Regions from separate parts of the Bradyrhizobium sp. Kon58 genome, predicted to be linked through region 1. Evidence: predicted binding sites of a transcription regulator. Region 1 holds the regulator's gene; the other holds the start of a gene.
The links. Region 1 encodes HrcA, which represses chaperone genes, less so after heat shock. Its sites were predicted from a motif close to GTTAGCACTCNCNNNNNGNGAGTGCTAAC; they were not measured.

Region 1 (15,904 bases):
GCCTGCATGGTTCGAGACGGCGCTGACGCGCCTCCTCACCATGAGGATCGATCAGTTCGCCGCGCCGTTCGGCTCGTTGCTGTTGGCGGGCGCGGCCTTGGCGCCGCCCTTGGCAACACCGACCAAGGCAGGACGCAGCACCCGCTCGCCGATGGTGTAGCCGGCCTGCATGACCTGCACGACGGTGCCCGCGGGCACCGATGCATCAGGCACCTCGAACATCGCCTGCTGGAAGTTCGGGTCGAACTTCTGGCCCAGGGGGTCGAACTTCTTCACGCCGTGTTTTTCCAGCGCGCTGAGCAGCGAGCGCTCGGTCAGCTCGACGCCCTCGATCAGCGAGGCGAGGCCGGCATCGGCCGCCGCACGGGCTTCGGCCGGAACGGCATCGAGCGCGCGCTGGAGGTTGTCGGCGATGTCGAGCACGTCGCGGGCAAAGCCCGTGACGCCGTAGAGCTTGGAGTCAGCGACCTCCTTGGCGGTGCGCTTGCGCAGATTCTCCATCTCGGCCAGCGTCCGCAGCATGCGGTCGCGCGCCTCGGCGACTTCCTTCTGCAGGAGCTCGACCGAGCCGGGCTCGGGATCGTCGGGCATGATGTAGGGTTTTGACACCACGGGCTCGCCGGCCGCAGCACTCGTGTCTTCGGGTTGCCGGTCTCGATCGGTCATCGGCTCTCTTTTCGCATTCATCTCAGGGGGTTTCTGGCCCGCATATCGTGCTTCGGGCGCCGAAAATCAAGCGCCCGTGATCGGGGGAGACGCCGGTCAGCCCCCCAGGAGCCGGCTGACGATGCGGGCAGCGTAGTCCACGGTCGGGATCACGCGGGCATAATTCAGCCGCGTCGGCCCGATCACGCCCAAAACGCCGACGATATGGCCGGCGGCATCCCGATAGGGCGAGATGATGGTGGACGAGCCCGACAGCGAGAACAGCTTGTTCTCACTGCCGATGAAGATCCGCACGCCTTCCGCGGTCTCGGCCCGGCCGAGCAGGTCGATCACGCCGCGCTTGGTCTCGAGATCGTCGAACAGCAGGCGAACGCGCTCGAGATCCTCTAGCGCATGCAAATCCTCGAGCAGATTGGCGTGGCCGCGGACGATGAGCTGCCGGTCCTCGTTCTCACCGCCGGACCAGCTGGCAATCCCGGCCGAGATCACCTTATGCGTCAACTGATCGAGCTCGGTGCGCGCCTCTCCGAGCGCGGTCTCGAGCTCCAGCCGCGCCTCGGCCAGGGTCCGGCCCCGGATCCGCGCATTGAGGAAGTTGCCGGCTTCGGTCAACGCCGAGGATGGAACTCCCGGCGGCAGCGTCAAGACGCGGTTTTCGACCTGCCCGTCCTCGCCGACCAGGATCACCAACGCCTTTTCCGGTTCCAGGCGGACGAATTCGATATGTTTCAGCCGCGCATTGGATTTCGGCGTCAGCACGACGGCGGCCGCACGGGTCAGGCCGGAAAGCCGCGTCAATGCCTCCTCGAGCGCAGCCTCGACCGATTGCGCGTGGCCCACGGAGGTCAACTGGCTCTGGATCGCCTGCCGTTCACTGTCATTGAGGTCGCCGACCTGCATCAGGGCATCGACGAAGAAGCGCAGGCCGAGTTCCGTCGGCAGCCGGCCGGCGGAGGTGTGCGGGGCGTAGATCAGGCCGAGCTGTTCCAGGTCGGCCATGACGTTGCGGACTGAAGCGGGCGACAGCGGCATGGCGATCAGGCGCGAAATATTGCGCGAGCCCACCGGCTCCCCGGTCGCGAGGTAGCTTTCGACGATTTGACGAAAGATGTCGCGGGAACGCTCGTTGAGCTGGGCGAGGCCCGCGCGCGGCGCGATCAGATGGATCGGATCGTGATGGGCCACAGACCGTAACTCCTCTCAGATACAGCTAATTTGTCTATCCCCGGGGCTTCTGACAAGCGCGGCGTTCGCGGATTGAAAATCGGGGGTGAATAAGGCTCGATCTTCCCCCTTGCCGCCCACCCTCACCCCCCCTACAAGCACCGCCAACAGCCCTTTTCCGAGAGTTTTGGAGGATTTCCCATGCGGCCAAGCCGCCGTGCGCCCGACGAATTGCGCCCCGTGACGCTGGAGCGCGGCGTGGTCAAATATGCGGAAGGCTCGTGCCTGGTGAAATTCGGCGACACCCACGTGCTGGTCACCGCCACGCTGGAAGACCGCCTGCCGCCGTGGCTCAAAGGCCAGGGCCGCGGCTGGGTCACCGCCGAATACGGCATGCTGCCGCGCGCGACGTCGGAACGCACCCGCCGCGAGGCCTCCGCCGGAAAGCAGAGCGGCCGCACCGTCGAAATCCAGCGCCTGATCGGCCGCTCGCTTCGCACCATCATCAATCTCGAAGCGCTCGGCGAGCGCCAGATCACGGTCGATTGCGACGTGCTCCAGGCCGACGGCGGCACCCGCACGGCCTCGATCACCGGTGCCTGGGTCGCCCTCGCCGATTGCATCACCTGGATGAAGGCGCGCAACATGGTCAAAGCCAATGTGTTGCGCGACAACGTCGCCGCGATCTCCTGCGGCATCTACAAGGGCACGCCCGTGCTCGACCTCGACTATGCCGAGGACTCCGAAGCCGATACCGACGCCAATTTCGTCATGACGGGCGATGGCCGCATCATCGAAGTCCAGGGCACCGCGGAACGCGAGCCGTTCACCGAAGCCGAGTTCCTCGCGCTGATGGCGCTGGCGCGCAAGGGCGTGGCGCGTCTGGTGGACTTGCAGAAACTGGCGGTAGCGTAGTCAATAGGCCGATGCATCGCCGAATCACCGGAAAGCTGGTCATCGCGACCCATAATCCCGGCAAGCTCGCCGAGATGAAGGAGCTGCTCGCGCCTTACGGCATCGATGCGGTCTCGGCCGGCGAGCTCGGCCTTCCCGAGCCGGACGAGACCGGAAACGATTTCCGCAGCAACGCCGCGATCAAGGCGATCGCGGCAGCGCAGGCGACAAAGCTGCCGTCTTTCGCCGATGATTCCGGCATCGTGGTCGACGCGCTCGACGGCGCGCCCGGCATCTACTCGGCGCGCTGGGCCGGCCCGAACAAGGATTTTGCCGCGGCAATGGCGCAGATCGAACGGCTGTTGCAGGAGCGCGGCGCAACGACGCCTGCCAAGCGCAAGGCGCATTTCGTTTCCGCGCTCTGCGTTGCATGGCCCGACGATCATCTCGAACAGGTCGAGGCGCGCGTCGACGGCACGCTGGTGTGGCCGCCGCGCGGCACCGCCGGCTTCGGCTACGACCCGATGTTTTTGCCCGACGGCCACAGCCGCACCTTCGGCGAGATGGAGAGCCTCGAGAAGCACGGCCTGCCGCCGCTCGGTCTCGGCCTGTCGCACCGTGCCCGCGCCTTCGTGAAACTGGCGGAGATCTGCCTTGAGCCGCGCTAGAGCGTTTTCGAGCGAAGTGGATACCGGTTCGCGCCAGGAAAACGCGTCAAAACAAGAATCCGAAGCCTTCGGCGTCTACGTGCACTGGCCGTTCTGCCTGTCGAAGTGCCCCTATTGCGACTTCAACAGCCATGTCCGCCACGCCGCGATCGACGAGGCGCGCTTTGCGTCGGCTTTCGCGCGCGAGATCGCTGCGACCGCCGAGCGCGCGCCCGGCCGCGAAGTCACCTCGATCTTTCTCGGCGGCGGCACACCCTCGCTCATGCAGCCTGCAACCGTCGGCGCTGTGCTCGACGCCATCGGCAAGCACTGGACCGTGGCGAAAGACGTCGAAGTCACGCTGGAGGCAAACCCGACCAGTGTCGAAGCCACGCGCTTTGCCGGTTATCGCGCCGCCGGCGTCAATCGCGTCTCGCTCGGCGTGCAGGCGCTCGACGATGCCTCGCTGAAAGCGCTCGGCCGCATGCACAGCGCGCGCGAGGCACTCGATGCCGTCGCTATCGCGCGCCGCTCGTTCGACCGTTATTCGTTCGACCTGATCTACGCCCGTCCCGACCAGACGCCGGCGATGTGGGCCGATGAATTGCGTCTCGCGATCGGCGAGGCGGCCGAGCATCTGTCGCTCTATCAATTGACGATCGAAGAAGGCACGCCGTTCTTCGGCCTGCATCAGGCCGGCAAGCTGAAGACGCCGGATGAAGCGGTCGCACGCGCGCTCTACGACGTCACGCAGGAGACCTGCGACAGGCTCGGCCTGCCCGCCTACGAGATTTCAAATCACGCGCGGCGCGGCGCCGAGTGCCGGCACAATCTGGTCTACTGGCGCGGCGAGGAATATGCCGGCATCGGCCCCGGTGCCCATGGCCGGCTCGACATCGACGGTATCAGGCACGCGACCGCCACCGAGAAGCGTCCCGAAGCCTGGGTGATGCGGGTCGAGACCAACGGCCACGGCGTCGTCACCGATGATCTCCTCAACAGCGAAGAACGCGCCGACGAATTTTTGCTGATGGGGTTGCGCCTCGTCGAGGGCATCGACCCCGAGCGCTACCGCGCGCTGTCAGGCCGCTCGCTCGATCCCAAGCGCATCACGCTGCTGCGCGAAGAAGGCGCGATCACGGTGGATGCAACCGGACGCCTGCGCGTGACCAGCAGCGGCTTTCCGGTGCTGGACGCGGTGGTCGCCGATCTCGCGGCGTAGCGAGATCTCGTAGCCCGGATGGAGCGCAGCGCAATCCGGGACGGTCTCGCCACGCGGACAGAACCCGGATTGCGCTCCGCTCCATCCGGGCTACGAAGTGATCAAGCCCCAAAACTCTTCGGCGAGCCCGCCACGGCCACGCCGCCGCCGGTCGTGACCTTCATCACCGCGAGGCCGCGCTCGTTGGTGCCGTCGGCGCGGAAGCGGAACAGGCCGTCGATGCCGGCGAATCCGGAAGGATTGGTGAGCACGTCGGACGAGAAGCGCGTGGTGCCCTGCGTTCGCGCCAGCGCGGCAACCAGGGCGACGGCGTCATAGGCGAGCGTTGCGGTGCGCACGGGCTCGGCGCCGTATTTGGTGCGATAGCGGCCGGAGAAGGCGCGGAAGCCGGCCGGGTCCGGCGCGGCGTAGAGCCCGCCTTGCAAGCTTGGGCTGGCATAGACGCGCGGACTGTCCCACAGGCCGGTGCCGAGCAGCTGGATATTGCGCAAATTCGCACCCGCCGCGCTCATCGCATCGGCGACCGAGACGACGGCGTCGCCATCATCGGCGATGAACAGCGCATCGGCGCTGCCGAGCTGCTGCGCCACGGTCCGGGCCGGCGTGGCGCGATCGGCGCCGTATTTCTCGAACGCGACGATGCGCCCGCCGCGGCGCGGCACCGCCGCCTTCACCGCGGCCTCGACCACGTTGCCATAAGCATTGTCCGGCACCAGAACGGCGACGGAGCGCTTTCCGATGCTGCCGGAATATTCGACGATGCGGTTGACGTCGGACTCCGGCAGGAAGCTCAGCAGATAGACACCGCGGCCGGCGATGCTGGAATCGGTCGAGAACGCCATCACCGGGATGCCACGCGTGCGCGCGATTTGCGCCACCGCAGGCACCGACTGCGCGAACAGCGGCCCCAGGATGATCTCGGCGCCCTCGTCGACCGCCTGCTGCGCACTCGCCTGCGCGCCCTGCGGGCTGCCATTGTCGTCCTTGATCAGGAGCTGGATGTTGGGATTCTGGAACTCGGCCAGCGCCATCTCGGCGGCATTGCGCATCGACTGCGCGGCGAGGCCGGCATTGCCGGATGCCGAGAGCGGCAGGATCACGGCAACCTTCACCCCGCCGGTGCCGGCGGTCGTCGCCTGCTGTGGCGGGCCGGCCGGCTGGGCCGGAGGCGGAGAGGAACTGCTGAACGGATTGGAGAACTGGCTGAGGCTCTGCTGCACGCCGGCGCAGGCCGACAGCAGGGGCGTGCCGAGCAACAAGCCGAGCGCGCTCCGCCGGGTCGCCCCCGATATCAGGGGCCCCTGAACGGGAGACTCCTCCGAAAAGGGAGATCTGGGATCACGTGGGCCCGTCATGACAGTTTCTCTTCTGACCGACCGTCGCCAGCCGGTCACGACATTCTTTCCACGACACCGGCCATGGATTCAGGCATATTGTCGGCAAATAGTTAACTCAAACAAAAGGATAATGCCCGCTTAACGCGGCTTCCTCTCAAGTTCTGGCTAGCTGTCCGCCGTCCATCACCCAGCATCAAGGCGGCGTTTCCGCCGCGAATATGGCGCTGACGCTTCATTCCCTGGGGAATGTGATGCCGAATGGATCACATTCCAGTCCTTCCTTGCCCCTTGCCTCGCCCAGGCACGATCTTTTTCCGGGGACCGGTTCCCAGTCCCGGGGATCATGCCTAAGTTCGTCTGATTATGCGCGCAAAGCCGTCCCCGATAAATACACCCGAGATCACGGAGCCCGCCTCGCGCGGTTTCGCCATCGACGCCCATCGGCTTGCGGCGCCAAAGGCCGCGCCGGGCCTGCATTTGGTCGCGACCCCCATCGGCAATCTCGGCGACATCACGCTGCGGGCGCTGCAGACCCTCGCCGGGGTCGATGTCATCGCCTGCGAGGACACCCGGATCACGCGGCGTTTGACCGAGCGCTACGACATCTCCGCGCAGCTCAAGCAGTATCACGAGCACAACGCGGAAGCGGCCCGTCCAAAAATCCTGGAGCGGCTTTCGCAGGGCGGCTCGATCGCGCTGGTGTCGGACGCCGGCACGCCGCTGATCTCGGACCCCGGCTACAAGCTGGTGCGCGAGGTCTGCGCCGCCGGCCACGCGGTCTACGCGCTGCCCGGCCCGTCCTCGGTGCTGGCAGCGCTGTCGGTCGCAGCGCTGCCGACCGACCGCTTCTTCTTCGAAGGCTTCCTGCCGGCGAAATCGGCCGCGCGCCGATCGCGCCTGACTGAGCTTGCGCGCATCGATGCGACGCTGGTGATGTTCGACTCCGGCAATCGCGTGCAGGACACGCTCGCCGAGCTCGCCGAGATCATGGGGACCCGCGAAGCCGCAATCTGCCGCGAGCTGACGAAACTGCACGAGCAGATTTCGCGCGCGACGCTGCGTGAGCTGGCGCTTGGTGCCGACACGCTGGAGACGCGCGGCGAATTCGTGCTGGTGATCGCTCCACCTGCGGCGGATGCCGAGATGCTGACATCGGATGCGCTCGACCACGTCCTGCGCGAGCAGCTCGCCGCGAACAGCGTCAAGGATGCGGTGGCGCATGCGGTCGCGCTCTCGGGCCGGCCGCGCCGCGAGGTCTATGCCCGCGCGCTCGAGCTTGCCAAAGATCTGCGGGGCGGCGATGGCGAAGACTGAGGCCCCGCCGGAACCCTCGCCCGAGCGCGTCGCCGCCTTCCGCACCGGCATCTCCGCGGAAAGCCGCGCCGCGGCCTATCTCATGGCCAAGGGCTACCGCATCCTCGCCAAGCGCTTCCGCACGCCGCATGGCGAGATCGACATCGTGGCGCGCCGCCGCAATTTGATCGCCTTCGTCGAGGTCAAGGCGCGCGCGACGCTGGACGATGCCGCCTTCGCCGTGACACCGCGCCAGCAGCAGCGCATCATCGACGCCGCACAAGGCTGGCTCGTCGCGCATCCCGAGCATGCGGAATTCGAAATGCGATTCGATGCCATGCTGATTGCGCCGCGGTCACTTCCACGCCATGTGTTGGCGGCATTCGACGCCTCGACCTGAAAGGCAGACCATGAAACTGAACGTCGCCGTCCAGATGGACCCCATCGCCCGCATCAACATCAAGGGCGATTCCACCTTTGCGCTGCTCCTGGAGGCGCAGAAGCGCGGCCACGGCCTGTCCTATTACACGCCCGACAAGCTCTCGATGGTCGGCGAGGAGATCGTCGCTCCCGTCCAGCTGCTCACCGTGCGCGACGAGCCCGGCAACCATTTCACCCTGGGCGAGCCCAGGCGCGAGGCGCTCAACGGTTTTGACGTGGTGCTGCTGCGCCAGGATCCGCCGTTCGACCTCGCCTATATCACCTCGACGCATCTGCTCGAACGCATCCATCCGAAGACACTCGTCGTCAACGATCCCGCCTCGGTGCGCAACGCGCCGGAAAAGCTGTTCGTGATGAACTTCCCGCAGCTGATGCCGCCGACGCTGATCTCGCGCGACCTCGACGAGATCAACGCGTTTCGCGACAAGCACGGCGCCGTCGTCATGAAGCCGCTGCACGGCCATGGCGGCGCGGCGGTGTTCCGCGTGATGCCGCAGGACATGAATTTCGGCTCGCTGTTCGACATGTTCTCGGTGACATTCAAGGAAGCCTGGGTGATCCAGCAGTTCATCCCCGAGGTGAAGCACGGCGACAAGCGCATCATCCTGATCAACGGCGAGTTCGCCGGCGCGGTGAATCGCGTGCCGGCCGCCGACGACCTCCGCTCCAACATGGTGCGCGGCGGCGCGGCGCAGGAGACCGAGCTCACGCCGCGCGAGCGCGAGATCTGCGCCACCGTCGGCCCGGCGCTGCGCGAGCGCGGGCTGTTGTTCGTCGGCATCGACGTCATCAATGGCAACCTCACCGAGATCAACGTGACCTCGCCGACCGGCATCCGCGCCATCGCGCGGCTCGGCGGACCGGACGTTGCCGCAAAGCTCTGGGACGTGATCGAGCAGAAGCGGGCGAAGTAGGCATCGGCCCGTAGCTCGTAGCCCGGATGGAGCGCAGCGAAATCCGGGATCCCACGCCACATTCAACGGCCCCGGATTGCGCTGCGCTCCATCCGGGCTACGTGATGCATTCGCGGCATCACCTCACCCATCACTAACCACGCATTCACCATGACGCGGCGCGCATCATTCGAACGCACGGGCTGCGACTGCGTGAAACTACGGGGCCAGTGGCCGACCGGCTAACGCGACGTTCACCATCTGCCGAAAGACCACAGCGCGGCTGTCGATCGCATTCGGCCTCGCAACACCGCTTATACTTTTACTGCCTACTCATCGACGTTGGGGAACCCGCCAGGTGCGGTTCGAGTGCCCCGCGTAAGAGTAGAAGCGTATGAACACCGCACGCATTGTCGTTCTCGTCATCGCACTGGGCGCCGGCGGCGTCGCTGCGTATCTGGCGAGCGGCTATGACAACAAGCCCGCGCCCGTTCTCCCCGTCGCCGAAAAGCTGCCGACGGTCGAGGTCCTGGTCGCCAAGAACGACATCCAGCTCGGTCAAGCCGTGAAGCCCGAGGACCTGCAATGGCAGGTCTGGCCGGCGGCGACCGCGAGCAGCGCCTTCATCCGCCGCGACAACAGGCCCGAGGCGCAGATCCAGATCGCAGGCTCGATCGCACGCGTGCCGCTGATGCAGGGCGAGCCGATCCGCGAGCAGAAGCTGGTCAAGGCCGACGGCTCCGGCTTCATGGCCGCGATCCTGCCGTCGGGCATGCGCGCCGTCTCCACCGAGATTTCAGCCGAGACTGCCGCCGGCGGCTTCATCCTGCCGAATGACCGCGTCGACATCGTGCTGACCCGCCGCCTGAAGAATCCCGACGGGGCGGCCGGTAACGACCTCATCCTGTCCGAGGCGATCCTGACCAATATCCGCGTGCTCGCGATCGACCAGGCGCCGAAGGAAAAGGACGGCCAGAACGCCGTCGTCGGCAGGACCGTCACGCTCGAGCTCAAGCCCGACCAGGTCGCCACGCTCTCGGCAGCGCGCCAGGGCGGCACGCTGACACTCGCGCTGCGCAGCATCGTCGATGCCAACTCGGTCGACAGCGCGCCCGAGGACCAGGCGAGCAAGCGGTCCGGCGGGGTCAACGTGATCCGCTACGGCGTACAGGCGCGGCAACTGACGTCACAGAAGTGATGGGGATATGATGAACTTTGGGGATGATCGGACGGGCATGCGCATTCGGGGGAATCGCGCGTGCTCGGTCTGGACGGGGACGATGCTGATCCTGGGGCTGCTCGCAGCCCCCGATGTCGTCAGCGCCGCGGATGCGCCGGTCGGCGACCAGGCGCCCATGCAGGCAGCGGATCTCGACGTGTCGCCGGTCGGGACGATTGCACCGGCGAAGACGCGCTTCCTGTCGCTCGGCGTCGGCAAGTCCGCCGTGATCGACCTGCCGCGCGACGTCAAGGACGTGCTGGTCGCCGATCCCAAGATCGCCAATGCCGTGATCCGCTCGGCCCAACGCGCCTATATCATCGGCGGACAGGTCGGCCAGACCAACGTCGTGTTCTTCGCCGCCGACGGCCAGCAGGTGGCCGCCTACGACATCGCGGTGAAGCGCGATCTCAACGGCATGCGCACGGCGCTGCGTCAGTCGCTGCCGGGCGTGCAGATCGAAGGTGTCGGCGACAGCGTGATGCTCACCGGCTCGGTGTCGAGCCCGGTCGAGGCCCAGCAGGCCGGCGACGTCGCCGCCAAACTGGTCGGCGGCTCCGAGAAGGTGGTCAACAACATCGTCGTGCGCGGCCGCGACCAGGTGATGCTCAAGGTCGTCGTCGGCGAAGTGCGCCGCGATATCGTCAAGCAGTTGGGCGTCGATCTCAGTGCCAGCCTGAATGCCGGCACCGCGGTGGTGAACTTCAACAATTCCAACCCGTTCTCGGTCAGCGGCGGACCGATCGTCAGCAACAACGGATTAGGTGTCGCCGGCCTCACCAAGGGCTTCGCGACCGTCAGCGCCACGATGCGCGCGATGGAAAGCGCGGGCGTCATGCGCACGCTCGCCGAGCCGAGCCTGACCGCGATCTCCGGCGAATCCGCCACCTTCATCGCCGGCGGCGAATTCCCCATTCCGTCGGGCTATGCCTGCGATCCCGTCACCCACGTTTGCACTACCCAGATCACCTACAAGAAGTTCGGCATCTCCCTGAACTTTACCCCGGTCGTATTGAGCGAGGGCCGGATCAGCCTGCGCGTGATGACCGAGGTGTCCGAGCTGTCGAACCAGAGCGCCATCACGGTGACCCAGGCGCTGTCGTCGAGCTCGACCAACTCGATCACCATTCCCTCGATCCAGACCCGCCGCGCCGAAACGACACTGGAAATTCCCTCGGGCGGTTCGATGGCGATGGCCGGCCTGATCCAGCAGCAGACCAAACAGGCGATCAACGGCCTGCCCGGCGTCGACCAGGTGCCGATCATCGGCGCGCTGTTCCGCAGCCAGGACTTCGTCAACAACGAGACTGAGCTGATGGTGATCGTGACGCCCTATGTGGTGCGCGCGGTGGCTCAGAAGGAACTCTCCCGGCCCGACGACGGCTTCGCGCCGGCGTCCGACGCCCAGACGGCGCTGCTCGGCCGCATGAACCGCCTCTATGGCATCGCGCGCCGCGTCGATCCGATCGCGGGCACGCCCGGTGATTTCGGCTTCATCATCGACTGATGACGAACGGACGGCTTGGGGAACGGGACAAGAGACGGGGCACGAGGGGATGAAGCGATGACGAAGACCATGGCCGATCGACGTCGCAAGTTGAGCGTGGCGCTGGCACTGACGGGGCTCTCCGTCATGCTGGGCGCCTGCAACACCACCGGCGAGATCGTCACCCAGACGGTGCCGACCGACTATCGTCAGCGTCACCCAATCGCGGTCGAGGAAGCCAAGAAGTCGATCGTGATCTTCGTCGGCAAGGCTCGCGGCGGCCTCTCGGCCGCGCAGCACGCGGACGTCGCCGGCATCGCCCGGGACTGGGTGCGCGAAGGTACCGGCTCGGTCGTCGTTGACGTCCCCGTCAACGCTGCAAATTCGCGCGCGGCGGCAGCGACCTATCACGAGATCCGTTCCGTGCTCGCATCCGTCGGCGTGCCCTCGCGTGCCATCGTCCAGCATCCCTATCGGCCCGAGGATCCCGGACTGCTGCCCACCATCCGTCTGAGCTATTCCCGGATCGCCGCGGTCGCGGGCCCCCGTTGGCTGTGGCCGGAAGATCTCGGCCCCTCCATCCTCGACCCCGGCTACAACGAGAACCGGCCCTATTTCAATCTGGGTTGCGCCAGCCAGCGCAACCTCGCGGCAATGATCGACAATCCGGCCGACCTCGAGCAGCCGCGGTCGGAGACGCCGGCCTACAACGCACGGCGCGACATGGCCTTCGAGCGCTATCGCAAGGGCACGCCGATCGGGACCACCAATCCAGACGCCGACAAGGCCAAACTCAGCGATACAGGCAGATGACACGCGTCCACGACGAAGAAGCGGACGATCCGCAGCACCCCGAGGAACACATTGCGCCGGTTCCTCGCATCTCCGTGCAGGCCTTTTGCGAGACCGAGCAGACGCTCGCCGCGGTGACCGCGGCCGGGCAGGATCGCCGTCTCGCCAAGGCGCACCTCACCGCCAAGGACGGTGGCTTAGCTGCGGCAATCGAAGTCTATGAAACGATGCCGACGCCGAACGTCATCGTGATCGAATCCGACGGCACGCGCGACATCCTCGAGGGCCTCGACGACCTCGCCGGCGTCTGCGATCCCGGCACCCGTGTGGTCGTGATCGGCAATCCCAACGACACCGCGCCGTATCGCGAGCTGGTCCGCCGCGGCGTCAACGACTATGTGGTGGGACCGGTCGAAACGCTCGACGTCGTCCGCTCGATCTGCAGCCTGTTCTCGGCATCCGAAACCATCATCACCGGCCGCGTCATCGCGGTGGTCGGCGCCAAGGGCGGTGTCGGTGCCTCCACCGTCGCGCACAATGTGGCCTGGACCATCGCCCGCGACCTCGCGCTCGATTCCGTCGTGATCGATCTCGACCTCGCCTTCGGCACCGCCGGTCTCGACTACAACCAAGACCCGGTGCAGGGCATCGCCAATGCGGTGCTGTCGCAGGATCGGCCGGACACGGCCCTGATGGAGCGTCTGCTCTCCAAATGCACCGAGCGTCTCAGCCTCCTTGCCGCGCCTGCCACCCTTGACCGCGTCTACGATTTCGGCGCGGAGGCCTTCGATGCGGTGTTCGACACGCTGCGGATGACCACGCCCTGCATCGTGCTCGACGTTCCCCACCAATGGTCGGGCTGGACGCGACGCGCGCTGGTCAACGCGGACGACATCGTGATCGTGGCCGAGCCCGATCTTGCGAACCTGCGCAACACCAAGAACATGCTGAACGTGTTGAAGGCGGCGCGGCCGAACGACCGGCCACCGCTCTACTGCATCAACCAGGTCGGCATGCCCAAGCGTGCGGAGATCGAGGTCAAGGCCTTCGCCAAGACCATGGAGAGCCAGCCGATCGCGGTGATCCCGTTCGACTCGAAGCTGTTCTCGACCGCGGCCAACAACGGCCAGATGATCGCGGAGGTCTCCAAGAGCCACCGCACGACCGAGCTGTTCCAGAACATGGCGAACCGCCTCGCCGGGCGCGGCGAGGTGAAGAAGCCAAAGCGCTCGCTGCTCGGGCCGCTGCTGAAGAAGCTGAAGGGCAGGTCGGGGCGCGGGTCAGCCCCGCATCGCAAAGCGTCGTAACCAAGGCATTCTGACGCGCGCGGTTACTTCTCCGCCCGCTGCTGCTTCTTCACCAGCAATTGCCGAAGCGCCGTGACCTTTGCCGCCGCCTGATCCGGCGGCAGGTCCGCCTTGACGATGGTTTCGGCCTCCGCCTGCTTTCCTTCCAGTCCCAGCACGAGCGCGAGATTGGCGCGCACGCGCGAATCGGCGGGATTGCGCGCGTGCGCCCGGCGCATCGTTTCCTCTGCCCGCGGCAGATTGTTCTGCAGCATGTAGGACAGTCCGAGATTGGACAGCACCGACGGCTCGTCCGGCACGATCTTGAGCGCGGCGGCGTAATATTGCTGCGCTTCCTCGTTGCGGCCGAGCTGATCGAGCGCGGCGCCCTGCGCCGACAGGATACGCCAGTCGGGATCCTCGGGCGAATGCGCGCGGCCGAGGACGTCGAACGCCTGCTGGAAACTGCCGCTGTCGGCGAGCGCGCGGCCGTAGCCGGCGAGCAGCGCCTTGTTGCTGGAATGGGCGAGCACGGCCTGCTCCAGCACCGCGAGCGCCTGCGCGCGCTGGCCGGTCTGGCGCAACGCCTTGCCGTATTCGAGCGCGACGTTGGGATCGCCAGGCTTGGCGCGGTAGCGCTCGCGCAGCGCGTCCATGTCCGGCTTCACGTCCGGCTTGGCGTCGGCCCTGCCAGCCGTGTCCGACTTTCCGCCGAGCGCGCCGGTGATGTCCTCGATGCCAGTGGTCTGACAGCCGCCGAGGGCCAGGATCAGAAGCGCGGAAAACAGATATCTCGCCGGAGGAGAGGCGACGGACAAACGCTTGGACATACTCTGATCACTCGGCGACTGATCAGAGATGCTTACCGATTAACGCTAAAGTCCCGTTAAGGCGGGGAGCTTCCGATAGCTCAGTCGGTGAATTCAGCGCCGAACTCGCAGCCGATGCGCCAGCGCAGGCGGCACTGGCGGGAATAGTCCGGCGCGAAGATGATGGTGAATTGCGGCGGCACTTCCAGGAATTCCGCCACCACTTTCACGCCGCCATCCGAAATATCGGTGATCGTGCAGTCCCGCGGCAGCGAACCCGCGCCAAAATGAATCTTGGCGAGCCGCGTGCACATCCGTCGTTCGCTTCTCCGGCGATTTGCAAGCATTTGAATTGTTCACCCGTTAGACCACGGCCCATCCCGCACCCCTAGGAGTAGCGGACATTCGTTGGGATGTGCTGAGCAGAGCAGCTTGCATTCGAGGCGTAGTGTCTTCGTCGTGTTTACGATCGATTAGGGCCTCCCGGCTCCTGAGTATGTTCCTGTATTGTTCTTGCAAGAACCGGCCCGCTCTGCTACCCCTAATTGTGCAAAAGGGCAGGCTGGTTCGGGCATGGTTCAGCGGGTTTCTACCGTCGCCTTTGAGGGGATCGAGGCCCGCGCGGTCGACGTGCAGGTGCAGGTCGCGCCGGGTCTTCCGGCCTTCGCGATCGTCGGTCTCCCGGACAAGGCGGTGTCGGAGGCGCGTGAGCGGGTCCGCTCGGCGCTGATCGCCTCGGGGCTGGCGCTGCCGGCGCGGCGGATCACCGTCAATCTCGCGCCCGCCGATCTGCCCAAGGAGGGCAGCCATTATGACCTGCCGATCGCGCTTGGGCTGATGGGGGCGATCGGCGCGATCCCGCCGGATGCGCTGACCGGCTTCACCGTTCTGGGCGAGCTTGGCCTCGACGGATCGATCGCGCCGGTGGCCGGTGTCCTTCCGGCCGCGATCGGCGCCAATGTGCGCGAGGAGGGGCTGATCTGTCCGGCAGCTTGCGGCTCGGAAGCGGCGTGGGCGAGCCCGGACATCCAGATCATCGCCGCGAGTTCGCTGATCCAGATCGCCAACCATTTCAAGGGAACGCAGGTGCTGTCGCGGCCTGTGCCGAAGGTGCATGAAGCAGCAAGCTCGCCGCTCGACCTGCGCGACATCAAGGGCCAGGAGAGTGCCAAGCGGGCGCTGGAGATCGCGGCCGCCGGCGGCCATCACCTGCTCATGATCGGCGCGCCCGGCGCCGGCAAATCGATGCTGGCGGCACGCCTACCCTCGATCCTGCCACCGCTGTCACCGGGCGAGTTGCTCGAGGTCTCGATGATCGCTTCTGTTGCCGGCGAGATCGAGGGCGGCGCGCTGACGGCGCGGCGGCCGTTCCGATCGCCGCATCATTCCGCCAGCATGGCCGCGCTCACCGGCGGCGGCATGCGCGCACGGCCCGGCGAGATCTCGCTCGCGCATCAGGGCGTGCTGTTCCTCGACGAGCTCCCCGAATTCGATCCGCGCGTGCTGGATTCGCTGCGCCAGCCGCTGGAGAACGGCGAGGTGTCGGTGTCCCGCGCCAATCACCGCGTCACCTATCCCGCACGCTTCATGCTGGTCGCCGCGATGAATCCCTGCCGCTGCGGCAATGCGTTCGAGCCCGGCTATGCCTGCAAGCGCGGCCGCATCGATCGCTGCACCGGCGACTACCAGGCCCGCATCTCGGGGCCACTGATGGACCGCATCGATTTGCGCATCGAGGTTCCCGCGGTGACCGCC
Region 2 (15,904 bases), on a different contig from region 1:
AGAACTTGCCGATGATCGATAGCGACAGCTCCGGGAGCTGGGTCTTGCCGCTGGAATCGTAGACGTCGCTGCTGATGTCGCGAAAGACCTCGCCGATCTCCTGGGGCTCCTCGATGTGCTTCAGGAACGCCGTCGTATAGGGGCTGTTGCGGCCGCCGCCGTCGGCCGCGGTCTGCCCGGACTGGGTTGAGAACGATACGATCGTGCCGCGTGGTGCTTCGACTTTCGACAAGCCCCGCCCGATCGAGGCAGCGCGCGTCATACCGGCGGAGCGTTTCAAGGTTTCGGCCAGCGGATTGTCGCGGCAGGAATCGAGGATGAGGATGCGCAGGTTCTTGGCCTGCTGCAGATCGTTCACGATATCGTCGACCCGCACGAAGCGCTTCAGGTCGGCTTCGTCGCTCAGCACGGCGTCGACAGGCATCAGATAGTTCACGCCGTTGTACTGCATCGCATGGCCGCTGTAGTAGAACATGGCGACGTCGGCTTTGCTCGCGGCGCGCGCGAAGCGGATGGTGAGGTCCTGCATGTCGGCCTGGCGCAGGTCGATGCCCTGGAGCACCTCGAAGCCGCTGCGCTTGAGCGAGGCGGCGACGTCTTCGGCATCGTGCGACGGATTGGGAAGCTTCGCCGTACTGGCATAGGCGCCATTGCCGATCACCAGCGCGACGCGGGTTTCTGCCGATGCAGGCGCAAGGAAAAGCCAGCAGGCCAGGAGGGCGAGACAGAATCTGGCGAGGCAAAATCTGGCGAGGCAAAATCTGGAAAGAGCACGCATGAATGCCTTCCAAGGAAATGTCGAAAAATATCCCTCCAGATTAGCGCATGCCGCGCCGACATCAATGCCCCGCCAGAGAAAACGCTTGGATTTCGCGGCCGTGACATCCTGTCACGCCGGGCTCGCCGCCATCGTCTTGCGCACCGCCATTTCGGTCGCAATCGCGTCCCGCACGGCGGGCCGCGCCTGCATGCGCGCGAGATAGGCCGACAAGGATGGCCATTGCGCGATGTCGATCCCTGCGGGACGAAGCAGCAGCAAAGCCCAGGTGAGGTGGGCATCCGCGACTGTAAAACTGTTGCCGACGAGGAATTCGCGGTCCGCCAGATGCGCGGCAGGCATCGACAATGTCTGCGCGATCCTTGCACGCGGCTTGGCGAGCGAGGCGTCGTCCTTGTACCAGAAGGTTGGAAACAGGAACGCCTTGTGGATCTCGGCCCCGATGAAGCTCAGCCATTCCTGGAGACGGTAGCGGTCGGGATCTCCGAACGCGGGTGCAAGGCCTGTCTCGGGCTTCAAATCGGCGATGTATTGCAGCACCGCCGCGCTTTCGGTCAGCCGTTCGCCATTCTCCAGCACCAGGACCGGCACCGCGCCCTTCGGCGAAACGCCGAAGAAATCGCCGCCGTCGTCCACGACCTGCTTGGTCTGGAGATGGACCGGATGATAGCGGGCCTCGAGGCCCGCTTCCATCAGCGCGATGCGGCTCGCAAGCGAGCAGGCCATCGGGGAGAAATAGAGTTGCAGCATCGCCCACGCTCCCTCAGGTCAGCGCCTTGGTTTGCGCGATGATCGCAAACCGATCCGACAATTCGGCCAGGGCGACCTCGTGGATGGTCCTTGCGGAGAGCGCTCCGCCGCGGCCGTCGGGAAGATCGCGTGTTGCACAGGCATCGGCTGCGATCGTCGTGCGCAGGCCGAGGTCGAGCGCGGCGCGGGCGGTCGAACTGATGCACATATGGGTCATGAAACCGGCCAGCACGATGTTCGTGCGTCCGGTTGCGGCCAGCCGGACCTGCAGGTCGGTGCCGGCAAAAGCGTTCGGCAGCGCCTTTTCGATCACGGCTTCGCTGGCGAGCGGCGCCAGGTGCCTGACGATCGCACCGCGCGCGGCCTCGCGGTCGAACAGGCTGCCGGCACGTCCCTTGTGCGCGACATGGAAGATCGCAGCGCCGCTCGCCCTCGCGCGGGCGAGCAGGCGCGCGGCGGCGGCGATCGCGCGCTCCGCATCCGGCAAGGCGAGCGGGCCGGCGCAATATTCGTTCTGGATGTCGATCAGCACGAGGCAGGAATCGGCGAGCCTGGGCGGATTGAGATCTGCGCCGGACAATTCTAGGAGGGTTTTAGGGGCGGTCATGCGGGTCGGGCCTTCCTGGGGAATATCGGATGGCGCGACAGTAGCGCGGCGGCAGCCTGCCAATGTGCAGGACTATTGCAGCATATGGCTGCAAATTTGCAGGAGCCGGTGGCACCTGCTAGGCTCATCGCATGAACTGGGACGATCTGCGCATCATCGCCGCGGTCAGGGACGAGGGCACCTATGCCGGCGCCAGCGCGCGGCTGCGCATCGACGAGACCACGGTCGGCCGCAGGCTTGCACGCATCCAGCGCGATCTCGGCGTGCCGCTGTTCGATGCGGTGGACGGCCAGCGCCGGCCGACGCGCCATTGCGAGGCGGTGCTGGCGCATGTCGAGGCGATGGCCGCTCATGCCGCCGAGATCGGTCGCGTCGGCGAGAGTCTGGCGGGCCCGGTGGGACGCCTGCGTATCGCCTCCACCAACACGGTCGCCGAGGAGGTTCTGTCGCCGCGCGCGAGCGACTTCCTGCACGCCAATCCCGGCCTGACGCTGCAATTCCTCACCTCGAGCGAGAACGTCAAGTTCTCGCGCTGGGAAGCCGATCTCGCGATCCGTCTGCGTAAACCCGACAAGGGTGACTTCACGATCTCCAGGCTCGGTGACGTCAAGCTCTATTATTTCGAGCCTGTTACGACCGAGGGCGAGCCGGTGCTGTGCGCCTATCCGGACGAACTCGGTGCCATTCCCGAGATGCAATTCCTGCGTATGAAGCAAGCCCACGCGCGCTGCGTCACCGACAACGTTCGCGTCATCCGTAACCTGATCCGCGCGCATCAGGCCGCGGGCGTGTTGCCGGAGCACGTCTGCGCCGATTTGCTCGGCGATCGCCGCCTGCGCGCCACACTGCTGCCCGGGCGCCGCGACGTCTGGCTGCTGGTGCAGAACCATCTCAAGCGCGATCCGGCGACGCGGCTCACCATCGAGTGGATCCGCCGCTGCTTCAGCGATCTCGCGCGCGGCTGATTGCGGCGTGAACGCGATCCGTGCGCGGCGCGACCAAGTTATGGGATTGCGTGCGCGCGAAGGTTGCGTAATCTCGTGACGACCACGGGCTTGATCAGGGCAGCGCATGACCACTCTTCAGGAAACCATCCACCCGCAGGCCAAAGTGCGGGAATGGAAGGCGATCGTCATCCTGATCCTCCTGATTCCGGTGCTGTGGTCGCCGCCGTTCCTGTTTCGCATCTTCCTGTTCCAGCCGTTCAACATCCCATCCGGCTCGATGACGCCGACGCTGGTCGTCGGCGATTACGTCTTTGCCGCAAAATATGCCTATGGCTACGGCCGCTATTCGTTTCCCTTCGCGCCGTTGTGGATCTCCGGGCGTGTCCGGGCCGCCGAGCCCGAGCATGGCGACGTCGTCGTATTCCGGACGCCAAAGGACACCTCGGTCGACTATGTCAAGCGCGTGGTCGGGCTGCCCGCTGATCGCATCCAGATGCGGCAGGGGCAACTCATCCTCAACGACCGCCCGGTGACGCGCGTCGCCCTGAAGGCGGTGGTTGCCGGCTCCACCTGCGGCGTGGACGATGGTGCGAAGGCCAAACGCTGGCGCGAGACGCTGCCGAACGGCGCGTCCTACGTCACGCAAGACTGCGTCGACAACGGCTACTACGACAACACCGACGTCTACACCGTGCCGCCCGGCCATTTCTTCGTGCTCGGTGATAACAGAGACAACTCGAGCGACAGCCGCGTGATGTCGTCGATCGGATTCGTGCCGATGGACAATCTGGTCGGCAAGGTGACGCGGATATTCTGGTCGCTCGACCAACAGGGCGAGCCGCACATGGAGCGGCTGGGAAAGGTGTGGTGAGGCCCACCGTCATTCCGGGGGCAGTGCGCGGCGCCTGCATGAACTAGCGATCCCCCAAAAACAAAAACCCCGGCATCGCTGCCGGGGTTTCGCATTTTGTCGTTTGCCGGAATGGCTGGATCAGAAATCCATGCCGCCCATGCCGCCGCCCGGGGGCATCGCGGGACCGGCGCCGCCCTTCTTGGGCAGCTCGGCGACCATGGCTTCCGTGGTGATCAAGAGAGCCGCAACCGAGGCTGCGTTCTGGATCGCGGTACGGACCACCTTGGTCGGGTCGATGATGCCCTTCTTGACGAGATCGACATATTCGCCGGTCTGGGAGTCGAAGCCGTAGGCGTACGACTTGTTCTCGAGGACCTTGCCGACGATCACGGAGCCGTCTTCACCGGCGTTGATCGCGATCTGGCGAGCGGGCGCGGAGAGCGCCTTGCGCACGATCTCGACGCCGGTCTTCTGGTCGTCGTTCTTGGTGCGCAGGCCCTTGAGCTGCTCGGAGGCACGGAGCAGGGCGACGCCGCCGCCCGGGACGATGCCTTCTTCAACAGCCGCGCGGGTCGCATGCATCGCGTCATCAACGCGATCCTTGCGCTCCTTCACCTCGACCTCGGTCGCGCCGCCAACGCGGATCACCGCGACGCCGCCTGCGAGCTTGGCCAGACGCTCCTGGAGCTTCTCACGGTCGTAGTCCGAGGTGGTTTCCTCGATCTGCGCCTTGATCTGGGCCACGCGCGCTTCGATGTCGGCCTTCTTGCCGGCGCCGTTGACGATCGTGGTGTTCTCCTTGTCGATCATCACCTTCTTGGCGCGACCGAGCATGTTGAGCGTCACGTTCTCGAGCTTGATGCCGAGATCTTCCGAGATCGCCTGGCCGCCGGTCAGGATCGCGATGTCCTGCAGCATGGCCTTGCGGCGATCGCCGAAGCCCGGAGCCTTGACGGCCGCGACCTTCAGGCCGCCACGCAGACGGTTCACGACCAGGGTCGCAAGCGCTTCGCCTTCGACGTCCTCGGCGACGATGACCAGCGGCTTGCCAGTCTGCACCACGGCCTCGAGCAGCGGCAGCAGCTCGTTCAGCGAGGAGAGCTTCTTCTCGTTGATGAGGATGTAGGCGTCGTCCATCTCAACGCGCATCTTGTCGGCGTTGGTGACGAAGTAGGGCGAGATGTAGCCGCGGTCGAACTGCATGCCCTCGACGACGTCGAGCTCGGTCTCGAGCGACTTGGCTTCCTCGACGGTGATGACACCCTCGTTGCCGACCTTCTTCATGGCGTCGGCGAGGAACTTGCCGATCTCCGCGTCACCGTTGGCCGAGATGGTGCCGACCTGGGCGATCTCGTCGTTCGAGGTGACCTTCTTGGAGTTCTTGACGAGGTCCGCAACGACGGCTTCGACCGCGAGGTCGATACCGCGCTTGAGGTCCATCGGGTTCATGCCGGCGGCAACCGACTTGGCGCCTTCGCGCACGATCGCCTGGGCCAGCACGGTGGCGGTGGTGGTGCCGTCGCCGGCCGCGTCAGCGGACTTCGAAGCGACTTCGCGCACCATCTGCGCGCCCATGTTCTCGAACTTGTCCTCGAGCTCGATCTCCTTGGCGACGGTGACGCCGTCCTTGGTGATGCGGGGAGCGCCGAACGACTTGTCGAGCACGACGTTGCGGCCCTTCGGACCGAGCGTGACCTTCACCGCGTTGGCGAGAATGTCGACGCCGCGAAGCATCTTGTCGCGCGCATCGACCGAGAATTTAACTTCTTTTGCTGCCATCTGGATTTTTTCCTTAGGTGTTTAGCTGGATAAGAGAGGGGCTCTTAGGCCGCCTTCTTCTTGGAAGCGGGGACGTCGAGGACGCCCATGATGTCGCTTTCCTTCATGATCAGCAGATCGACGTTGTCGATCTTGACCTCAGTGCCGGACCACTTGCCGAACAGCACGCGGTCGCCGACCTTCAGGTCGATCGGGATCAGCTTGCCTGCCTCGTCGCGGCCACCCGGGCCCACGGCGACGATCTCGCCCTGCGAGGGCTTTTCCTTGGCCGTGTCGGGAATGATGATGCCGCCAGCGGTCTTCTCTTCTGCGTCGATGCGCTTGACCACGACGCGGTCGTGAAGCGGACGGAATTTCATGCAGTTCTCCTAAGCTTTTGCACGAGTTGGGAATTTTGGGTTGTTAGCAGTCTGCGCCCGCGAGTGCTAGCACAGGCACAGCTCAGATAAGGCAGGATTTTGGCGGGAGCAAGGGCTTGTAGCAGATAAATAGCACTCGGAAGCGCCGCCTGCCAAAATCTCTTTCCATCGTTAATCGCGCTCGGCGCCCGTATTAGCACGGAGCGACATCTGCTGCTAACGCATTGAATTTCAACAGCTTGTTAAACTTTTGGGCTTGAGATGGATTGTCAGTTTGCGTCACATTTCACTCATGTGAGCGCATCTCCACCGGGTGGCTCGTAGGGCGCGTACCGGAAAGCCACCCCTTGAATATGCGCTCCTGCAAAGGAGGTTGGCATGGTCTCGCGAGTTGGGGTTGTTTCCGACGACTTCCGGAAACAGGTGCTGGGTTACGGGCTGACGACGGCCGAAATTCTCTACCGGATGCCGGATCATCGCTCGCTGCTCCAGACCTATGTCTGGCAGAACTACGACATGTTTCCGAAATTTCCGGCGCTGACGGATTTCCTGGCGTTCTGGCAGAAGAAGCTCGACGGTCCGCTATTCTCGGTCACGGTCGCGCATTCCAAGCTGATCAAGCCGGCCGAGCTGCGCGCGGTCGACGGCGTATTCCGGCTGCATTGAAGGCAAGCGCGGTGCTGGAGGGTGGGTTAGCGTCAGCGTAACCCACCATGCTTCCACGCTTGCGGAGCGAAGTGGCGGGTTACGCTGACGCTAACCCATCCTACGATTTCGCATTCCGTGCTAACCTCTCCCCCACAACAACAGGGGAGACCGCCATGGCCAAGAAAGCAAAATCGCGTAGCGCATCGCAGGCGGCGGTGAGGAAGCGAAGCGGGGCCAAACCCGCAGCACGATCCACGGCGCGCAAGGCGGTGAAGGCGAAAGCCCCCACGACAACGGCAAAGTCATCCGTCAAGAAACCGACGCGACCCAAGCAGCGCATCGCGATCAGCCATCACCGCGAGGAAGACTTCAAGGCCGACGGTCTGCGCACCTACGCGAAATATCGCGATCTCGGCATCGCCGCCGCGAGCCACGGGCTGGCGCAAGCGCACGTGATCCGGCTGCAAGGCCCCTGCAATCCGGACGAGGTGTCGAAGCTGCACTTCCACGACGTCGAATTCCAGATGGTGTACGTGCTCAAGGGCTGGGTGAAGACCTATATGGACGGAGAGGGCGAGACGCTGATGAAAGAAGGCAGCGCCTGGACCCAGCCGCCGAAGATCAAGCACATGATCCTGGACTATTCGGACGACGTCGAGCTGCTGGAGGTGATCCTGCCGGCGGAGTTCAGGACGGTGGAGTTGAAGGCGTAGGCGAAGCGGAGATCAGCCGCCATCCTTGCAATAGCGTTTCCACATCGCGCGATAGGCATCGTCCACCGCTTGCGCGTATGAGACGGGGTTGCCGGCGGCCGCAGCCCTGATCTGTCCGGGCAGTTCGCGGCGCAACTTATCGAGCTCGCCGATCTGTGCCCCACGGCTCGCTGCGATCTCGACATAGGCCTCATCGCTTTCCGCGACCCAGTCCGGCAGGCCCAGTGCGGCGAGGATGGAGCCGGCAGCACGGCTCGGCAGACTGTGACCGAGCTTCGCCACTACCGGCACGCCCATCTGCAAGGCTTCCCACGTGCTGACGCCGCCATTCTGCGGGAATGGGTCGAGGCCAATATCGACGCGATTGAACGCTGCCAGATGCTCGTCTCGCGACGTGGCTCCGAGCAGATCGACGCGTTCGGCCGGCAACCGGCCAGCTGCAAACCGCACCAGCAGATTGTCGCGGACCAGCTGAGCGTCCAGCGCAGTATCCTTGATCAGCAGTCGCGAACCCGGCACCCGCTCGAGAATCCTGGACCAGACGTCCACCGCCTCGTTCGAAATCTTGCTGATGCGGTTGAAGACACCGAATGTGATGAAGCCGTTCGCAATCGCCGGCGTCGGCGCCCGCGCAATCCCGGCCGGCAGCGGCGCCAGCGTCACAAAGCACGGCAGGTCAACGACGGTCTCCGCAAACAGATGCCGAACCGCGGCAGGAATCGCGACCGGGTCCGAGAATAGATAATCGATCGTTGGCAGCCCGGTGCCGGTGCCGTGGCCCCAGCCATGCACTTGAACTGGTGCCGGCTGGCGCGCAAACACACCGAGGCGGTTTCCGCTGGTATGGCCGGACAGATCGATCAGAATATCGACGCTATCGGCGCGGATCTGGGCGGCGAGCCGATCGTCGGACCATTGCGAGGCGTCGCGCCAGCGATCGGCGATCCCCTGAAATTCGCGGGTCGTCGCATCCGTTTTCGGTGAACAAGCGTAGCACACGATCTCGAACTGTGCCCGGTCATGGTGCTGCAGGACCGGCTTGAAAATGAACGCCGCCGAATGTGCATGGAAATCCGACGAGACATAACCCAGCACCAGACGGCGATCCGGATCGCGGCTGTTGTCATGCGGTCCCGCCGCTGCTGAGGCGATCTTCGCACCGATCTGCTCCCACCATACACGTCGCGCTTGCTGATGCTGCGCAACGCTGGCGTCGGCCACAAAATCGAGGGTGAATATCTTGCTGGAGATCGTGCTCTGATCCGGCTCGATGTCGAGAGCTCTGTCGAAACTGGCGAGCGCTTCGTCGACCCGGCCAAGCGCCGCGAGACATTGGCCGAGCAGGCTGTGGGCCTGAGAGAAGCCGGGATCGGCCGCGAGAGCCTTCTCGCAATCGGACAATGCTTCGGCAACTTGCCGGGTCAGGAGCAAGATGCTGGCCCGCCAGAGCCATCCATTCGCGTCGTCGGGTGCCAGGGCGATTGCGCGATTGCAATCCGCCATGGCTTCGTCGAATCGCTGAAGCTCCCGCAATGCAACGGCGCGGCTCGACAGCGCCGAGGCATAGTCAGGCTTGATCGATAACGCGCGGTTTAAGCTTGCGACAGCCTCGTCATAGGCGCGCAGACGGCAGAGCGCCCAACCCCGGCCGTTATGGGCTTCGGAAAGTTTTCCGTCGATTGCGAGCGCCTTGTCGTAGCTCTCGAGCGCTTCCTGGTAGAGTTCAAGGGCCGCGCTCGCGTTACCGAGATTAGACAGGGCCAAGGCGTAGTTGGGTCGGAGGGCGAGGGCCTTTCGATAGCTCTCGCGGGCCTCATTGTGACGTTTTAGCCCGTTGAGCGCGACGCCCAGGCTCATATGAGCTTCGGCAGATCGCGGATCCACGGCCACCGCTCGGCTCAGCAGAACTTGCGCCTGCTGATAGTTTTTGGCTTCAGCCTCCAAAGCGCCCAGCAAATGAAGCGCGATGAATTGGTTGGGCGCGAGTTCCAGGAGTTCGCGATAGGCCGCCTTTGCCTCGCGCAGAAGTCCCGCTTTGTGCAGCTGGAGGGCGCGCGCGAGCAACGGCCCGACCTCGGCTTTTTGTCGTTTCTGAAGCCGGGACTTTTGAAATGCACGCTGGCCGACGCTGTCGCTCATGAATCAATTCCACGCGAATCTCCTGACGAGATTAACATGGAAGGATTGTCGCGATTGCGCTGCGGTCCGTCGGAGCTACGAGGGCGCCAGCCTCACACAAGCCTCGCCGCGGATCGACCCGCTACCGCTCGAGATAGCCCAATTCCGTGCTCATGACCTTGCGAGCATATTCGCTGAAGGCATCGATCAACCGGGCGCGCGCGGCATAAGGTGGATAGAGCAGTGCGATCGTAACGGGGACAGCCGGGTTGAAGGGGCGCGTGGTCAGAGCCGCGCCGGAGCTTTCGTCATGCGCGGCAATCGGGTTGATAATGCTGATGCCGAGGCCCGCGGCGACCAGGGCGCAGACCGATGCGCCCAGATCGGTCTCCGCAACAATGCGGCGCGTGACGCCGGCCTGCGCGAAGATCGTATCGATGCGATCGTAGAGTGGACTCCCCGTGGCGAAGGAGATGAAGGCTTCGTCGGCAAAATCGGCAGGGCGCAGCGTCTTCTTCTGCGCAAGACGATGCGCCTTCGGCATGATCGCGACGCAACGGGTCTTGAGCACCGGCTCGACATGCACCCCCGCAACCTCGCCGTAGAGCATTGCCAATCCGGTATCGCAAAGCCCGGAACTGACCCAGTCGTGCACGGCGCTCGCCGTGCCGGATCGGATCGAGATCATCACATGCGGATAGTCCACCTTGAAGCGTGCCGCGATGCGTGTCAGCAGGCCGCCGGCCAGGCGCGGCATCGCCGCAACGCTTAACCGACCCATGCCGAACGAGCGGATGCTGGCTGCGCTGGCCTCCAGTCCCGCCAGGCCGATGAAAGTCTTCTCGACCTCCTGGAAAAAGCGCGATCCATCCACCGTCGGGCGGAGGCGGCCGCCACTGCGGTCGAACAGCGGGAATTGTGTGATCGCCTCCAGCTGTCCGATCAGGCGGCTGATCTGGGGCTGCGAGGTATGCATGCGCTGAGCCGCCTGCGTCATCGATCCCGTCACGAAGACCGCCCGAAAAGCCTCCACATGCTTCAGGCCCATGCGTCTGGTGGCCATATCAAATCCGTATAGGAGAGTATGAAACTGGAATTTCATCAGATCGGGCTTTTGGACGATAGTCCAGAGCACGGAGCTGTTCGCACGGAGCTGTCCTGGGGTTGCTCACCCACCGTGGACGGCGTCACCAGCATTCGCGACAAGAGGGGACATATGAAAGCGACGATGATCAAGGCACTGGCCGCGGCGACCGTCGCTGGTGTTCTTCTTTCCAGCGAGGCCATGGCCCAGGGCGCGGGCAGGCTGGACAAGATCCGTGAGAGCGGCTCGATCACATTGGGGTACCCCGAGACCTCGGTGCCCTTCGCCTATCTCGACGGCAACCAGAAGCCGATCGGTTACACCGTGGAAATCTGTGAACAGGTGGTGCAGGCGATCAAGACGGCCCTCAAGCTTCCCAAGCTCGAGGTTCGCTACAACCCCATAACCTCGGCGACACGTATTCAGCTGCTTGCCAACGGCACGATCGATCTCGAATGCGGCAACACGACCAACAATGTCGAGCGGCATAAACTCGTTGCCTTTGCTCCCACCACCTTCGTTGCGCAGGTCGTCCTCGTCGCGCGCAAGGATGGCGGGGTCGATGTCAACGACCCGGCTTCGTTTCGCGGCAAGGCCATCGCCGCCCAGGCCGGCGGCCAGACTTTCAAGGTGATTACGCTGATCAACGCCAAGGAAAATCTCAGCATCACGGTGGTGCCGGCCAAGGACACCGCCGAGACCTTCTTGTTGGTGTCGACGGGCCGGGTGGCCGGCACCGCCAACGATGACGGTCTTGCCTATGCCACGGTCGCCTCGTCCAGAACCCCGGATGACTTCCTGATCGGCAGCAAGAGCCTCGAGACGGCGCCCTATGGTATCGTCCAACCCAAGGATGATCCTGCTTTCAAGAAGATGGTCGATGATGCCGTGATCGACCTGATGAAGAGCGGGCAGATTGCGGCGCTCTACGACAAATATTTCAATTCACCAATTCCACCGCATGGCCTCAACCTGAAATTCCCGATGAGCGCCGCCCTCAAGCGGGCGCTGGCCAACCCGACCGATTCCGGCGACCCGGCAGTCTACGAATGACGCGACAAGCGCTCTAGAGGTCTCGCAATGGCACATCAACACGACACGAGTCCGGCGGGCGCCGGGTTGCCACCTATCGACCTGCGCAGCGATACCGTCACCAAGCCGACCGAGGCGATGTATGCCCGCATGGCCTCCGCGCCGCTCGGCGATGACGGGCTGGACGGTGACCCCACGGTGCAGGAGCTGGAGGGCGTCGCGGCTGCGGCGTTGGGCAAGGATGCCGGCCTGTTTGTGCCGAGCTGCACCATGGCCAATCTGCTGGCGACGCTGGCGCAGTCGCAGCGCAGCGAACAGATCGTGCTGGAATCGAATGCCCATATGTACACCTCGGAACGAGGGGCGGCGACGTTTACGGGGCAGTTCTACCTCGCCATTGCCGGCACCGCCGGCGCAATGGATCTGAATTTGCTGGAGGACGCCCTGCAGGGCGAAGGACTCAAGCTCGGGACCGCTCTTGTCGCAATGGAAACCTCGCACAACAACGCGAGCGGCGCCGTATTGCCGCTGGATCATATGCAGGCCGTGCACGCCATGGCCTCGGCCCGCGGTGTCCCGGTGCATCTCGACGGCGCGCGGCTGTTCAACGCCGCCGTCGCCCTTGAAACGGCGCCGGCCGAAATTGCGAGACATTGCGACACGGTTTCTCTGTGTTTGTCGAAGGGCCTCAGCGCACCCGCCGGTGCCGTGCTCGCCGGGCCACGCACAGTGATCGACAGCAGCCGCAGGTTTCGCCGCATGCTGGGAGGCACGCAGCGTCAGATCGGCGTCCTGGCCGCGGCCGGCCTGGAGGCGGTTCAGGTCATGGGGACGCGTCTGGCGGAGGATCACCGGCGCGCGCGAGCGCTGAGTGATGCGTTGAACGGGATGCATCCAAAGATCAGCGCGACAATCCCGCAGACGAATATCGTGCAGGTTGATGTCTCTCTCTCCGGGCGCGACAGCGCCGTGTGGTCGGGGGCTCTCGAAAGGGCAGGCCTGAGGGCGAGGCCCTGGGGCAGGCGTCGATTGCGTTGCGTGACCCATCGCCATATCGATGATGCGGATATTGATCGCGCGGTCATGGCATTTCGCACCGTGGCTGGAGCGTTGGCTTAGAGCGGGCTTACTCAGCACTCCCACGATCAGCCGATCGTTAGAAGGCGCCCGATCCGTGAAACCGGGCAGTTACCAATCGGATGGTTTCAGCCGTCCGCAGGGCGGGCGGTAACCAGTCGAAAATACCTCTCGCGTCAACTCAAGGCTGTGAAAATGCGGGAAATGTTTTCATGGCGACCAACACTTTTGGCCGACGCGGCGTCGTAGGGCCTTCTCCAAGAGGATCATTTCAACCCGCACCGTTTCAACCCGTCGCCGCACCGATCGCTCCCCGGCCCCTGCCCAGTGAGGGGGCGCTTTTGGGCGACAACAAGCTTCTGGCCGATATCCCTTTCCTCACCATCGGCCTGATTTTCTGTCTGCTCCTGATCTACGCTCTGCAACGCAGTCTCGCCATGGACATTGGGCTGGACGGCTCGCTCGATGTCCGTTCGCTGATCGCTCAGGGCGCGTCCGGCTACGATCTGGTTGTCGGAAGGAACGAGTGGTGGCGGATCGGCCTTGCGCCGCTTCTGCATGGTAGCAATGGGCACCTCATAGGCAACTGCGTTGCGCTGTTCATCGTCGGCGTCAGGCTGGAGAGCCTGATCGGTCGTGGCTGGTTTTCGCTGATCTTCGTCGCCAGTGCAGTGGCCGGGGAGGCCGGCTCGCTTCTGGGCAATGGCCCCGGCACGGTGAGCGTCGGTGCGTCCGGCGCCATTACCGGGCTCATCGCGGCGCTGTTCGTCGCGAGCTTCGAGCCAGAGGCGGACGCCGAGCAAACAATGTCGAGACTGAAGACGTCGCTCTTCTTTGGTGTTCCCGCTCTGCTGCCGCTCGCCTTTGGAGCCTCCGGCAATGTCAACTATTTTGCCCATGCAGGTGGTGCGCTGGCCGGCGGTGCGCTTGCCATCGTGCCGTGGCTCGCCTTCTGGTCCTATGACAGCCTGCCGCGGAGCACCGGCATGGTGTTGCTCGGAGGATTCGTCGGATCTCTGATCTGCGCCGGCTTCGCCGCCGCTCATTATTCGTCCTACATGGCTGATGCCGTGCAGTATATCCGCGCATCGGAAGTGCCGCCGAACGCTGGCGAGATGACGAGCCGGTCTTCAGATCTCGTCACCCGCTATCCGAAAGACCCGCGGGCTCATCTGTTCCGTGCGGTCTTCTTCCTTGAAAAAGCGAACCTCAGTGCCGCTGAAACAGAAGCGCGAACTGCCATGTCGCTCGCCGCTTCGGATGTGGCGGGTGGACCGGTGCGCATCGGGGCGCAGGGCTTGATGGCGGTGTTGCTGTGGGCGCAGGGACGAAACAGTGAGGCGAAGGCCATGGCGGTCGAGCCGTGCCGTGCCAAGCTGCCTGAGGTGCGGCGTATATTGCAGAAGTCGAAGTTGTGCGGTCGACCGGAGTGACGAGCGGAGAGAGCTAGCTCAACACCCCCACCACTGCTCCCATCAGACACGTCGTCAGCGTTCCCGACACGATCGACTTCAGCCCGAGCGCGTTGATTTCCTCGCGCCGCTCCGGCGCCATCACGCCGAGACCGCCGATCATGATGCCGAGGCTGGCGAAATTGGCGAAGCCGCACATCGCATACAGCATGATCAGGCGCGAGCGCGGATCGAGCGTGCCGGGCGGCAGCTTCGAGAAGTCGACATAGGCGATCAGCTCGTTCAGCACGGTTTTCGTGCCCATCAGGCTGCCGGCGGTGATCGCCTGCTCCCACGGCAATCCCATCAGCCAGCATACCGGCGCCATCACGAGGCCGAGCAGGCGCTGCAACGAGATCGCAGCGCCGCCGATATCCGGCAGCAGGCTGAGAATGGCGTTGACGAGATAGACCAGCGCCACCAGTACCAGCAACATGGCGACAATGTTGATCAGCAGCTCGATCCCTGCGCCGGTCCCTTTCACGATCGCGTCCATGGTGCCGGAGACCTCCATCTCGGGATATTCCAACGCGCCGCCGGTGTGCTTGGCGGATGTCTCCGGCACCATGATGAGGCTGACCAGGATCGCGGCCGGCGCGCCCAGCACCGAGGCGATGACGAAATGCGCGGCTGCGTCGGGAATGAGGGGAGCAAGGAGCGTCGCGTACAGCACCAGCACCGTGCCGGCGATGCCGGCCATGCCGCCGGTCATCACCAGGAACAACTCGCTGCGGGTCATCTGCGCGAGATAAGGCCGCACGAACAGCGGCGCCTCGACCATGCCGAGAAAGATGTTGGCGGCGGTCGAGAGCCCGACCGCGCCGCCGACGCCGAGCGTCCGCTCCAGCAGCCAGGCCATGCCGCGCACGATCGGCGGCAGCACGCGCCAATAGAACAAGAGCGTCGTCAGCACGCTCATGACCAGCACGATCGGCAGCGCCTGAAACGCCAGGACGAAATCGGCCCCCGGTGCTTTCAGGTCGAAGGGCAGGGGACCGCCGCCGACATAGCCGAACACGAAGGAGGAGCCGGCGCGCGAGGCCGCCGAGATCGCGCCCACGGCGTCGTTGATGGCACCGAAGGCGCGCGCGACGACAGGCACCTTCAGGAGAACGATCGCGGTGACGAAAGTGGCGACGAGGCCGATCGCCGCCTGGCGCAGCGAGGCCGCGCGGCGATTCTCGCTCAGGACCAAGGCGATCAACAGCAATGCGAAAATGCCGAGTGCCGATTGCAGCCGCAGCATGATGTCCCCAAACCCCGATGATTATGGCCACCCCTGCGTTGCAAACGCAATGCCGGGAGATTGTCGGAGCGTCCCGCTGTTGACAAGCAGGTCCGCGTCAGCCACGCGGAGCACGTCGACACAGGAGCCGATAGTCCGAGCGTGACCGAAGAGGCGAAGCCAGACCAGCCAATATCGGGAAACCCGCCGGTCAGCGCCCGCGCGCTCCTCTCCCATCGCGCCTTCCTGTTCTTTCTGCTCTCGCGCAGCCTGTCGCGTTTCTCCAGCCAGATCGCCGCGGTCGCGATCGGCTGGCAAATCTACGATCTCACCGGCTCGGCCTTCGACCTCGGCATGGTCGGCCTCGTGCAATTCCTGCCCACGGCGCTGCTGGTGTTCGTCGCCGGCCATGCCGCCGACCGCTACGAGCGCAAGCGCGTGGTCCAGCTCTGCCAGCTCGTCGAAGCCGCGACGGCGCTCTAT

Region 2: AC0L20_RS05330 (co-chaperone GroES) is a predicted target of HrcA. The motif match lies at 6,116-6,144, and genes of this name have one in related genera.

What each region holds. Positions count from the first base shown of each region.
Region 1 covers NZ_JBVVOT010000004.1:38,020-53,923, reverse strand. Annotated here, with positions in the region: gene grpE (nucleotide exchange factor GrpE) at 52-666, opposite strand; gene hrcA (heat-inducible transcriptional repressor HrcA) at 763-1,851, opposite strand; gene rph (ribonuclease PH) at 2,032-2,745, shown strand; gene rdgB (RdgB/HAM1 family non-canonical purine NTP pyrophosphatase) at 2,757-3,392, shown strand; gene hemW (radical SAM family heme chaperone HemW) at 3,409-4,593, shown strand; gene AC0L20_RS08975 (penicillin-binding protein activator) at 4,695-5,948, opposite strand; gene rsmI (16S rRNA (cytidine(1402)-2'-O)-methyltransferase) at 6,294-7,244, shown strand; gene AC0L20_RS08965 (YraN family protein) at 7,231-7,623, shown strand; gene gshB (glutathione synthase) at 7,634-8,578, shown strand; gene cpaB (Flp pilus assembly protein CpaB) at 8,952-9,755, shown strand; gene AC0L20_RS08950 (type II and III secretion system protein family protein) at 9,766-11,283, shown strand; gene AC0L20_RS08945 (CpaD family pilus assembly protein) at 11,341-12,075, shown strand; gene AC0L20_RS08940 (CpaE/TadZ family protein) at 12,072-13,361, shown strand; gene AC0L20_RS08935 (tetratricopeptide repeat protein) at 13,385-14,170, opposite strand; gene AC0L20_RS08930 (PilZ domain-containing protein) at 14,251-14,496, opposite strand; gene AC0L20_RS08925 (YifB family Mg chelatase-like AAA ATPase) at 14,723-15,904, shown strand, end outside.
Region 2 covers NZ_JBVVOT010000002.1:312,515-328,418, reverse strand. Annotated here, with positions in the region: gene AC0L20_RS05360 (caspase family protein) at 1-778, opposite strand, end outside; gene AC0L20_RS05355 (glutathione binding-like protein) at 890-1,528, opposite strand; gene AC0L20_RS05350 (cysteine hydrolase family protein) at 1,542-2,135, opposite strand; gene AC0L20_RS05345 (LysR family transcriptional regulator) at 2,267-3,100, shown strand; gene lepB (signal peptidase I) at 3,207-3,953, shown strand; gene groL (chaperonin GroEL) at 4,074-5,714, opposite strand; gene AC0L20_RS05330 (co-chaperone GroES) at 5,759-6,073, opposite strand; gene AC0L20_RS05325 (usg protein) at 6,452-6,739, shown strand; gene AC0L20_RS05320 (cupin domain-containing protein) at 6,895-7,434, shown strand; gene AC0L20_RS05315 (O-linked N-acetylglucosamine transferase, SPINDLY family protein) at 7,447-9,573, opposite strand; gene AC0L20_RS05310 (LysR substrate-binding domain-containing protein) at 9,695-10,615, opposite strand; gene AC0L20_RS05305 (amino acid ABC transporter substrate-binding protein) at 10,769-11,689, shown strand; gene AC0L20_RS05300 (threonine aldolase family protein) at 11,717-12,787, shown strand; gene AC0L20_RS05295 (rhomboid family intramembrane serine protease) at 12,958-14,178, shown strand; gene AC0L20_RS05290 (NupC/NupG family nucleoside CNT transporter) at 14,192-15,442, opposite strand; gene AC0L20_RS05285 (MFS transporter) at 15,584-15,904, shown strand, end outside.